Regions from separate parts of the Dickeya aquatica genome, predicted to be linked through region 2. Evidence: predicted binding sites of a transcription regulator. Region 2 holds the regulator's gene; each other region holds the start of a gene.
What was found. Region 2 encodes PurR, which represses purine synthesis genes. Its sites were predicted from a motif close to CANGCAAACGTTTGCNTG; they were not measured.
Positions count from the first base shown of each region.

Region 1: guaB (IMP dehydrogenase) is a predicted target of PurR. The motif match lies at 1,739-1,756, and genes of this name have one in related genera.
Region 3: DAQ1742_RS20255 (NCS2 family permease) is a predicted target of PurR. The motif match lies at 1,947-1,964, and genes of this name have one in related genera.

Region 1 is NZ_LT615367.1:1,105,884-1,109,458, forward strand. It holds gene DAQ1742_RS05085 (M4 family metallopeptidase) at 1-152, opposite strand, end outside; gene xseA (exodeoxyribonuclease VII large subunit) at 261-1,646, opposite strand; gene guaB (IMP dehydrogenase) at 1,818-3,281, shown strand; gene guaA (glutamine-hydrolyzing GMP synthase) at 3,374-3,575, shown strand, end outside.
Region 2 is NZ_LT615367.1:2,737,427-2,741,001, forward strand. It holds gene DAQ1742_RS12375 (C40 family peptidase) at 1-738, shown strand, start outside; gene cydH (cytochrome bd-I oxidase subunit CydH) at 923-1,012, opposite strand; gene purR (HTH-type transcriptional repressor PurR) at 1,376-2,401, shown strand; gene cfa (cyclopropane fatty acyl phospholipid synthase) at 2,795-3,575, shown strand, end outside.
Region 3 is NZ_LT615367.1:4,473,887-4,477,461, forward strand. It holds gene DAQ1742_RS20250 (4'-phosphopantetheinyl transferase family protein) at 1-482, shown strand, start outside; gene DAQ1742_RS20255 (NCS2 family permease) at 540-1,877, opposite strand; gene yieH (6-phosphogluconate phosphatase) at 2,162-2,827, shown strand; gene DAQ1742_RS20265 (amino acid ABC transporter permease) at 2,838-3,575, opposite strand, start outside.

The sequences.
Region 1 (3,575 bases), 1.6 Mb from region 2:
TCTTCATGGCTGACAGGATGCGTAACTGCCGTGACCATCAACGACTGTACGTGCATCAGCGTTTGTTGTGCGCACCGACGCTCTTCATCGGATCCGTTATTGATAATACGATGCAATATATAGGGCGGAATAATGCTACGAGCGAACTTCATACTTCATCTCCTTATGCCGGGCTCAAATATGGGTTGCAACATATTATCAACATTGTTTTACCCTGATTGATCTACCACAGTGACGACACGATAAGTATAGCCTAATCATTAAATATTTTTTTCCCGCTTTACGGTGCGGGAAAGTGAAGATTCTTTTTTTATTTCAGTTACCTGACTTTCTACCCAACCATCACGCAAGCGGGTTTTCAGTTTATCGCCGGGGGCTATCTGCGTCGTTTTCTTCATGACCTGACCAGTCGCGGTAGTGGTTACACTATAACCACGAGCCAGGGTAGCCAAGGGGCTAACGGCTTCGAGATGTGAACAGGCTTCACCAAAGCGTTGTTTCTGCTGGTTAAGCTGTTTTTCCAGAGCGTGTTGCAGCCGGTAACGACACTGTTGTATGTGCTGTTGTGCCCGGTGCAGGCGGGGCTGTGGATGCTGCTGTGTTAAGCGTTGATTCAGGCGTTCCTGCTGGTGTTTTTGCCGGCGCAACTGCTGCTGAATGGCATCGTTTAGTCGCTGCTTCATGCGAATAAGCTGCGTTTGCTGGCGCGCCAGGCGCAATTGCGGATGTTGCTGATGCAGCCGGTGTTGCAGGCGTGCCAACTGTTGCTGACGCTGCGCCAGATAGTAGTCGAGCGCCATCTCCAGCCGCTGACGCTGTGCCTGGAGCTGCCTGAGTAATTCTTGCTGATTACGGCTGACCAGCTCTGCGGCTGCTGATGGCGTGGGCGCGCGCAAGTCGGCCACAAAATCGGCAATGGTGACATCCGTTTCGTGCCCGACGGCGCTGACGATAGGGATGCGACTGGCAAAAATGGCGTGAGCCACACGTTCATCATTGAAACTCCACAGGTCTTCCAGCGAGCCGCCTCCGCGCCCGACGATAAGCACATCGCACTCTCTGCGCAGGTTAGCCAGCTCAATCGCCCGAACAATTTGCGCAGGCGCTTCGCTTCCCTGTACTGCCGTCGGGTAGATAACGACCGGTAGTGATGGGTCTCGACGTTGCAGAATATGGAGAACATCATGCAGTGCTGCACCGCTGGCCGAGGTAATGACGCCAACCTGACGTGCCGGTTTGGGCAGCGGCTGTTTGTGCTGGACATCAAATAACCCTTGTGCGGACAGGCGTTGTTTCAACTGTTCGAATTGCTGTTGTAATGCGCCGTCGCCTGCCGGGTGCATACTTTCAGCCAGTAGCTGATAGTCACCGCGTGGCTCATACAGCGTGAGCGTGGCGCGTACCAGCACCTGTAGTCCATTTTGCACTCGAAAGGTGACACGCCGGTTACTGTTACGGAACATGGCACAACGCACCTGAGCGCGTTCATCTTTCAGCGTAAAGTACCAATGACCAGAAGAGGGCTGGGAGAGATTGGAAATTTCGCCAGAGAGCCAGACTTGGCCCATTTCTGCTTCCAGCAACTGTTTTACCGTCTGATTCAGGCGGCTGACGGTAAAGATAGTGGATGAAGGCAATGAGGACATTGTGACCTGGATCAAATAGAAAAACAGGGAGTTAATCAATCGATATTACCGGGCATCCGGTGGTTCGCAAGCATTTTTATAAAAAAATGCTGGAGGCAATCGATTTCGGCCTGTATAATGCCACGGCAATATTTTATCTAAAACCTATCCCAATTCCGGTGAGATATTGCCATGCTACGTATTGTAAAAGAAGCTCTGACCTTCGATGACGTTCTTCTCGTTCCTGCCCACTCCACTGTTTTGCCCAACACGGCAGATCTGAGTACCCAACTGACCCAGCGTATTCGCCTGAATATTCCGATGCTTTCTGCTGCGATGGACACCGTAACGGAGTCCGGGCTTGCCATTGCATTGGCTCAGGAAGGGGGGATTGGCTTCATTCACAAAAATATGCCTATCGAACGGCAGGCAGAAGAAGTGAGCCGCGTGAAGCGCCATGAAAGTGGTGTGGTGGTTGACCCACAAACGGTTACCCCTGAAACCACCTTGCGTCAGGTAAAAGCGTTGACCGAACGTAATGGTTTTGCCGGTTATCCGGTGGTGACTACCGGTAATGAATTGGTCGGGATCATTACGGGGCGTGATGTGCGTTTCGTCACCGATCTGGATCGCCCGGTCAGTGCCGTAATGACACCTAAAGAGCGTCTGGTAACGGTGAAAGAGGGTGAAGCGCGTGAAGTCGTGCTGCAAAGAATGCATGAACGCCGTATTGAAAAAGCGCTGGTGGTCGACGATCAGTTCCGTCTGGTCGGGATGATCACCGTAAAAGATTTCCAGAAAGCTGAACGTAAACCCAACGCCTGCAAAGACGAGCATGGCCGTCTGCGTGTGGGTGCCGCAGTGGGTGCCGGTGCAGGCAATGAAGAGCGTATTGATGCGCTGGTGGCCGCGGGTGTTGATGTGTTGCTGATTGACTCTTCCCACGGCCACTCCGAAGGCGTGTTGCAGCGCATTCGTGAAACGCGTGCCAAATACCCTGATTTGCAGATAATCGGCGGTAACGTGGCGACGGGCGCTGGCGCTCGTGCGCTGGCAGAAGCTGGCGTCAGCGCGGTTAAAGTCGGTATTGGCCCGGGTTCTATCTGTACGACTCGTATCGTCACGGGTGTCGGTGTGCCGCAAATTACCGCAATTGCTGATGCGGTTGATGCGCTGGAAGGCACCGGGATCCCGGTCATTGCCGATGGCGGTATTCGCTTTTCTGGTGACATTGCCAAAGCCATTGCGGCAGGCGCGGCTTGCGTGATGGTGGGCTCAATGCTGGCCGGTACGGAGGAATCTCCAGGGGAGATCGAGCTTTATCAGGGCCGTGCGTTCAAATCATACCGTGGTATGGGCTCACTGGGAGCAATGTCGAAAGGCTCATCCGACCGTTATTTCCAGTCTGACAATGCGGCTGACAAACTGGTGCCGGAAGGTATCGAGGGTCGCGTCGCTTATAAAGGCCGCCTGAAAGAGATAGTGCACCAGCAGATGGGGGGCCTGCGCTCTTGCATGGGCCTGACGGGCTGTCAGACTATCGATGCGCTGCGTACCAAAGCCGAATTCGTGCGCATCAGCGGCGCTGGCATTCAGGAAAGCCACGTCCATGACGTCACCATTACCAAAGAGTCGCCGAACTACCGCATGGGTTAAGCGCGTTATCGGCTGATTTAATGCAACGAACCCGGTAAACTCGCCGGGTTCAATTTTTCTTTTGCTTCTATCCGTAGTGGAATACGCCTCTCATGACAGAAAACATTCATCAACATCGCATTCTTATTCTGGATTTCGGTTCGCAATATACACAACTGGTCGCCCGCCGCGTGCGTGAGCTGGGCGTATACTGCGAACTGTGGGCATGGGATGTCACCGAAGCGCAGATTCGCGAGTTCAACCCGAATGGCATTATCCTTTCCGGCGGCCCGGAGAGTACCACCGAGTTTAATA
Region 2 (3,575 bases):
CACACGGCCAGCAACAGTAAAAAAGATAAAAAAGAAGAGAAAGGTTCTGTTGCTAAATCATCACAACCTGCGGGCAAAAACGCTAAGAAAACCCTCACTGAACAGGCAAAAAATGCGCACACGCAGCCGACAAAAGTCGCTCACGCCAGTGCCAAACACCCGAACAGCGAGCCACACTCTGGCTCCGGGCATACCACGGCAAAAAACCAAAAAGGCAAATCTGCCACTACGCATACAGCGACACTAGCCGCCAATGCCCATCATGGTAAGAATAAAAACGATAAGATGAGCAAGTCAGGCATAGCCATGAACCCGGCACACCAAAAGCGCTATCAGCACGCCAAGCAAACGGCAATGAATAAGCTCATGAGCCAGATTGGCAAACCTTATCACTGGGGGGGACGACACCCTATTTCTGGTTTTGATTGCAGCGGGCTGGTGTATTACGCCTACAAAGACGTGGTGAAAATTTCCATTCCACGAACGGCCAACGAAATGTTCCATTTACGCGATGCCGCCCCCATCAAGAAGAGCGAACTCGAAAGCGGCGATTTGGTGTTCTTTCGGATAACAAATCGTGGTGCAGCAGATCACGTTGGCGTTTATCTTGGTAATGGCCGCTTTATTCAATCGCCCCGAACTGGCTCTGACATAAAAATCAGCAAGTTAAGTGAAGATTATTGGCAGGATCACTACGTAGGCGCTCGCCGTGTGGTTACGCCAAAAACCATGCGCTAATGACACCACTGTCATAACTCTACCGCCAGCCCCCTCACCAGATGAAACAAGCCCCGAAAGCGCATCTGCTCATTCGGGGCTTGTTTCATCATTATTTTGCACGCGACAAAAAATGCGGCCGCGGTGATATCACATCTGCGCGAGAGGAGCCATCAGCCAATGGTGAGTCTCCGCGTACTCAGGGTTAATTCAGCACCGCACTCATGCTAAATATCACAATCACCGTCAGCGCAACGACTGTCGTGAACAACGACATTTTCAAATTCGTATCCATAAACCATCTCCTGTATTTGACAAATCGGTGGGCCATCACATCATCAGAATAGATGGATACCGATGAAAAGCATAATCAATATCTTGCCTATTATATGAAGGACGTTTAAAAAAACCGCTTTCCCCATCACAGAGATAACACGAATTACCTCTTCCACTTTTGAGTTAAATCGGCCAAAATTCGCGGTTTACTGTATGCACTGCGTTGGCCGCCCTCCCGGCTCCCCTTCCGGCTACACTTCGGCATGTCTCCTCCTGAAAATAGTGTTTGGCTGGAGAAGAATTCACGCAGGCAAACGATTAACAACATATTTACTGCTGTAACAGATACGTTGCTGTTACAACTGTTCAGGAGTCACCTAAGATGGCAACGATTAAAGATGTGGCAAAGCGCGCAGGCGTTTCGACCACAACCGTATCACACGTGATCAATAAAACACGTTTCGTCGCCGAAGAAACCAAGGCTGCGGTGCGTGCCGCCATCGAGGAGTTACATTATTCGCCAAGCGCGGTGGCACGCAGCCTAAAAGTGAATCACACCAAGTCTATCGGTTTGCTGGCCACATCCAGTGAAGCGCCCTATTTTGCTGAAATTATTGAAGCGGTAGAAAACAGTTGTTATGCCAGAGGCTATACGCTGATTTTGTGTAATTCCCACAACAATCTGGACAAGCAGCGCGCTTATCTGTCGATGCTGGCACAAAAGCGTGTCGATGGTCTGTTGGTGATGTGTGCTGAATATCCACCGGCACTGTTGTCGATGCTGGCCGATTACCGTCATATCCCCATGGTAGTGATGGACTGGGGGGAAGCGCACAGCGATTTTACCGACACAATTATCGATAACGCCTTCGCGGGCGGTTATATGGCAGGCCGTTATCTGATTGAGCGCGGGCATCGCGATATTGGTGCGATCCCCGGCTCACAAGAGCGTAACACTGGCAGCGGGCGCTACCTTGGTTTTCTTAAAGCGCTGAAGGAAGCCGATATTACGATACGCGAAGAGTGGGTGGTGCAAGGCGACTTCGAACCAGAGTCCGGCTATAAAGCCATGCACCAGATTCTGGCACAAAAACACCGCCCCACCGCGGTATTCTGTGGTGGTGATATCATGGCGATGGGCGCTATCTGTGCGGCTGATGAGCTGGGCTTGCGGGTACCTCAGGATATTTCGGTGATAGGGTATGACAACGTTCGCCATGCGCGCTATTTCACTCCGGCACTGACTACCATCCATCAGCCCAAAGAGCGCCTCGGCCAGGCCGCATTCTCCATGCTGCTTGATCGCATTACCAGCAAACGTGAAGAAGCACAGACTATCGAAGTTCACCCAACGCTGATAGAGCGCCGCTCCGTTGCTGATGGCCCGTTTGTGGACTATCGCCGCTAAATTGCCCCTTATCTTCATGCCTGTGGGGTTCACTTTCAGCCCGCCTGATTGAATCTATTGTGCGGCCCACGCCAGTCGAATCTTGCCGACAGGCGCGGGCAGTCATAAACTTGTCATTGCCTTTAACGACAATAATCATCATGTGACGATGCAGGATTGTGATGGCTCCTCACATCGCCCATTTTGCTGCCCTGCTCATTGAGCGCCACGGTGCGCATAATCACCACCGCCTTTCCGCGCCCAGTGGCAGACGCCTTTCGTAGCCGCTTTTCTCTTGAATACCGCTGAGTCTTCAGGGCCAGACGATGGATTGAGTCCACCGAATGTTCTTCATGGGTACAATGGTCTAACGAATTCCTTGCACTGCAATGTTGGCAAGGTAGGGGGGAAGTGATGAGCTCATCTTACGCAGAGGATCTGGGGAGTGCTGGCACGTCCTGGTTCCAGATAGTCAATAATATGCTGGCGGGCGCTGGTATTACTATCAATGGCTCGCACCCGTTTGATATACAGGTGAAAAATCCCAATTTCTACAAACGGATATTGCGGGAAGGTTCACTGGGGCTCGGCGAAAGTTATATGGATGGCTGGTGGGAGTGCGAGCGCCTGGATATGTTTTTTCATCGCGCTTTACGTGCCGGGCTGGAAAACCAATTGCCGCACCGTTTGCATGACACGCTGCGGGTACTGCTGGCAAGAGTGATAAACCTGCAATCCCGCCGCCGCGCATGGAGGGTGGGCAAGGCGCATTACGACCTCGGTAATGATCTTTTCTCACGTATGCTTGACCCGCACATGCAGTACTCTTGCGCTTACTGGAAACACGCCGAAACGCTCGAACAGGCACAGCAAGACAAGTTGCATCTGATTTGCGAAAAATTGCAGCTACGCCAGGGAATGACCTTACTGGATATCGGCTGTGGCTGGGGAGGCCTGTCAGCCTTTGCCGCACGCCATTATGGCGTTCGCGTGACCGGTATTACCATCTCGCGTGAGCAGCAGACGCTGGCACAGCAACGCTGCCAGGGCCTGGATGTGTCTATTCTGCTGCAAGACTACCGTGACATGCACCAGCCATTTGATCGTATTGTTTCTGTGGGGATGTTTGAACACGTTGGCCCTAAAAATTATGACACCTATTTTCAGGCAATCAGGCGTAACCTCAAGCCCAATG
Region 3 (3,575 bases), 1.7 Mb from region 2:
ATACCATCGCCATCCTGCTCAGTGAAGAGGGAAAAGTCGGTATGGATGTTGAAATTATCCGCGTCTGGAGTCGTGAAACGCCCACTCACCTGCAAACCCAGACTCACGCGGAAAAAGCCTGGATTGACGCCCAGCTAGACCCGCTCGAAGCCGCCACCCAACTGTGCACGATTCGTCAGTCGGTGCTAAAAATCCCCGGCTTTCACGCCGGAGGGCCGGAGTCATTAAAGCTGCACCCGGCTTCCGGCCGACTGCGTTCCCGGCACATACCGGAGGTGGAAGTGGTGAGCGATATTGACGACTACCTGGCCTGGGCCTGCGCCCACACACCGAGACTGGATCGTCTGGTGATGTGGAATTACACCTCGGCCTACGGTATGCGTAAAAGCGGTGAAATCGTGCACCAGCAGCGTCAGTCGCGGCGGTACATCAAATTAAGCAGCCATGCGACGGAAAACGCGTCTGCGCAATACGTGATGTAACAAAGGAAAAAAGGAAGGAAGAAAAGCGCGAGCCGGGCTGCCCCGGCTCGCTGATGATTAATGGGCGTCGATAAAGACGATTTTCAGCAGGAATAACACCGCCACCGCGACCACACACGGGCTGATATCACGCCAGCGCCCCGTTGCCGCTTTCATGATGGCATAGGCGATAAAGCCAAACGCAATCCCTTCGGTAATCGAGAAAGTAAACGGCATCATTACCGCAGTAATGAACGCAGGCACCGCTTCGGTCAGGTCATCCCAGCTCACACGCGCCAGGCTTGACGTCATCAATACCCCAACGTAAATCAGCGCACCGGCCGCCGCGTAGGCAGGCACCATACCGGCCAGCGGAGACAGAAAAATCACCAGCAGGAACAGTGCCCCAGCCACCACTGCCGTCAACCCGGTACGCCCGCCAACAGACACGCCAGACGAGCTTTCGATATACGCCGTGACCGATGACGTCCCAATCAATGCCCCGGCCACTGAGCTGATGCTGTCAACATACAGTGCCTGTTTCATCCGCGGGAATTTGCCACGCGCATCCACCAGACCGGCTTTATCCGTCACGCCAATCAGCGTACCGGATGAGTCAAACAGGTTGACCAGCATAAAAGAGAAAATCACGCCAGAAAGCCCCAGATTCAGCGAACCGGCCAAATCGACCTGCCCGACCACGCTGGTGACGCTCGGCGGCATAGAGAAAATACCAGTGTATTTCACATCACCCAGCACCACGCCCAACAGGGTTGTTACGGCGATTGAAATCAGCACGGCGGCATGGATATTGCGATGAGCCAGCACCACAATAATAAAGAAACCCAGCACCCCGAGCAAAACGCCGTGCGAGGTCATTTTACCAACGGCAACCAGCGTTTCCGGGTTAGGCACGATGATGCCCGCATTTTTCAGGCCGATCATCGCAATCAACAGACCAATCCCGCTGGCAATACCAAGACGCAGGCTTTGCGGGATGTTCGCCACCATCCAGTAACGTACCTGAAATACGGTCAGCAACAAAAATCCGATAGCGCCCCAGAAAATAGCGCCCATCGCCACCTGCCAGGGCAGGCCCATGGTGCCGACCACCACGAAGGCAAAAAAGGCATTCAGCCCCATCGCCGGTGCCAGTGCTACCGGTAAATTAGCCAGCAACCCCATAAAAATACTGCCGAAAGCGGCAATCAGGCAGGTCGTGACGAACACCGCTTTGGTGTCCATCCCGGCGGCCCCGAGGATCTGCGGGTTAACGAACACGATGTAAACCATCGTCAAAAATGTGGTGAACCCGGCAATCGTTTCCGTACGCGCCGTAGTGCCATGCTGTTTGAGCTTGAACACGCGCTCCAGCAACCCCTGCGGCGCAGCGGAACCAGACTGAGATTTATCCATGAGAAATAACCTAAAGAAGAAAAAGGAAACAGAATCGCCCGGTATCCTATACCAAAATGCGCAGCAGTTAACGCACCCGGTGGCTTTTTTTTCCCGGTCATAATAATTTTCTATATCTCGCGCCTGATCGCTGCGCTTTCGCTTCCGTTCATGCTGCGAAAACGTTTGTTCATGTTTTCCGATATCGGAAAATTATCCGGCATCACAATCGGCTGTCAGTCAGGTAAAGTGATTAATCACCGCCACCTTATCCCAAAGGGAAGATGCGTTTATGAGGAGTGTGAATGTCGATAATTGAATGTGTACTTTTCGACTGTGATGGCACGCTGGTCGATAGCGAGGTCATCTGTTGTCAGGCTTATGTGAATATCTTTGAACCCTACGGCGTGCAGTTACCGCTGACCGAGGTCATTCAAACGTTTAAAGGCATGAAGCTCTACGACATCATTGAGCGCATCAGCACGCGTTTTGGTTTAACGGTATCCGTTGATCAACTGGAGCGACATTTTCGCGCGGAAGTGGCGCGACTTTTTGATCTCTCACTGCAACCGATCCCCGGAGTCAAAGCGGTTCTGGACGCGCTACAGGTGCCCACCGCTGTGGTGTCTAACGGCCCGGTCAGCAAAATGCAGCACTCGCTGGGCTTAACCGGGTTATTGCCGTTTTTTGGTCAACACATCTATAGCGGCTATGACATTGGCAAATGGAAACCCGATCCCACATTACTGCACCATGCCGCCAGGGAAATGGGCGTGGAGATCTCACGTTGTATTTTGGTGGAAGACTCGGTTTCCGGCACTCAGGCAGGGATAGCGGCAGGCATTCCGGTCTTTTACTACTGCGCGGATGCGCACAATGCGCCCCTCCACCACCCGCGGGTGACAATGTTCCACGACATGGCACAGTTGCCGACGCTGTGGCAACAACAAGGCTGGAAGCTGACATCCTGAGGCTCACGCGTCAGGACGTTGCCTCACGCGGTAAACGTTTTAGGATGCGAAGAAAGCCAAACAACCTGCGGCGCACCGGGGGCTGGGTGGCGTGAAAACGGCGGCGAACATACTGAGCCACCCCTTCCAGAGCCAGACAAAACAAAAAATAGACCAGCGCAATAAACAAAAACACTTCGGCAGGATAGACCATGCTGCGGTTATTGACCTGCGTGGCGAGAAAGGTCAGCTCGCCCACGCCGACAATATAAGCCAGCGAGGTGTCTTTAATCAGCGAGATCCACTGATTAATGAACGAGGGCACCATCATGCGCAATGCTTGTGGCAGCACGATATACCACAGCGCCTGCCAGCGCCCCAATCCGAGCGACAGCCCGGCCTGCCACTGCCCCGCAGATATCGCCATGATCCCAGCCTTCACACCATGAGCCAGATACGCAGAGGCAATTAACGCTAACGCGCACACCACGGTGGTGATAGCCGGAATATCCACCCCAAACACGATCGGGAGTAAAAAATAAGTCCAAAAAATCAGCATGATAACTGGTATAGCGCGGAAAAAACCCAGCACCAGCGCCAATAACGCCCCGCCCAAACCCCGGCTCATCGCCAGCGCAACCCCCAACACCGTGCCCAGCAGCGCCGAGGCACATCCGGCCATCAGGCTTAATGCCAGCGTCAGCGCCGCACCGCCAAGCGGCCCCTCAGGAAACGTCCCCCACATCAGATAACTGAAATTATCGATGAT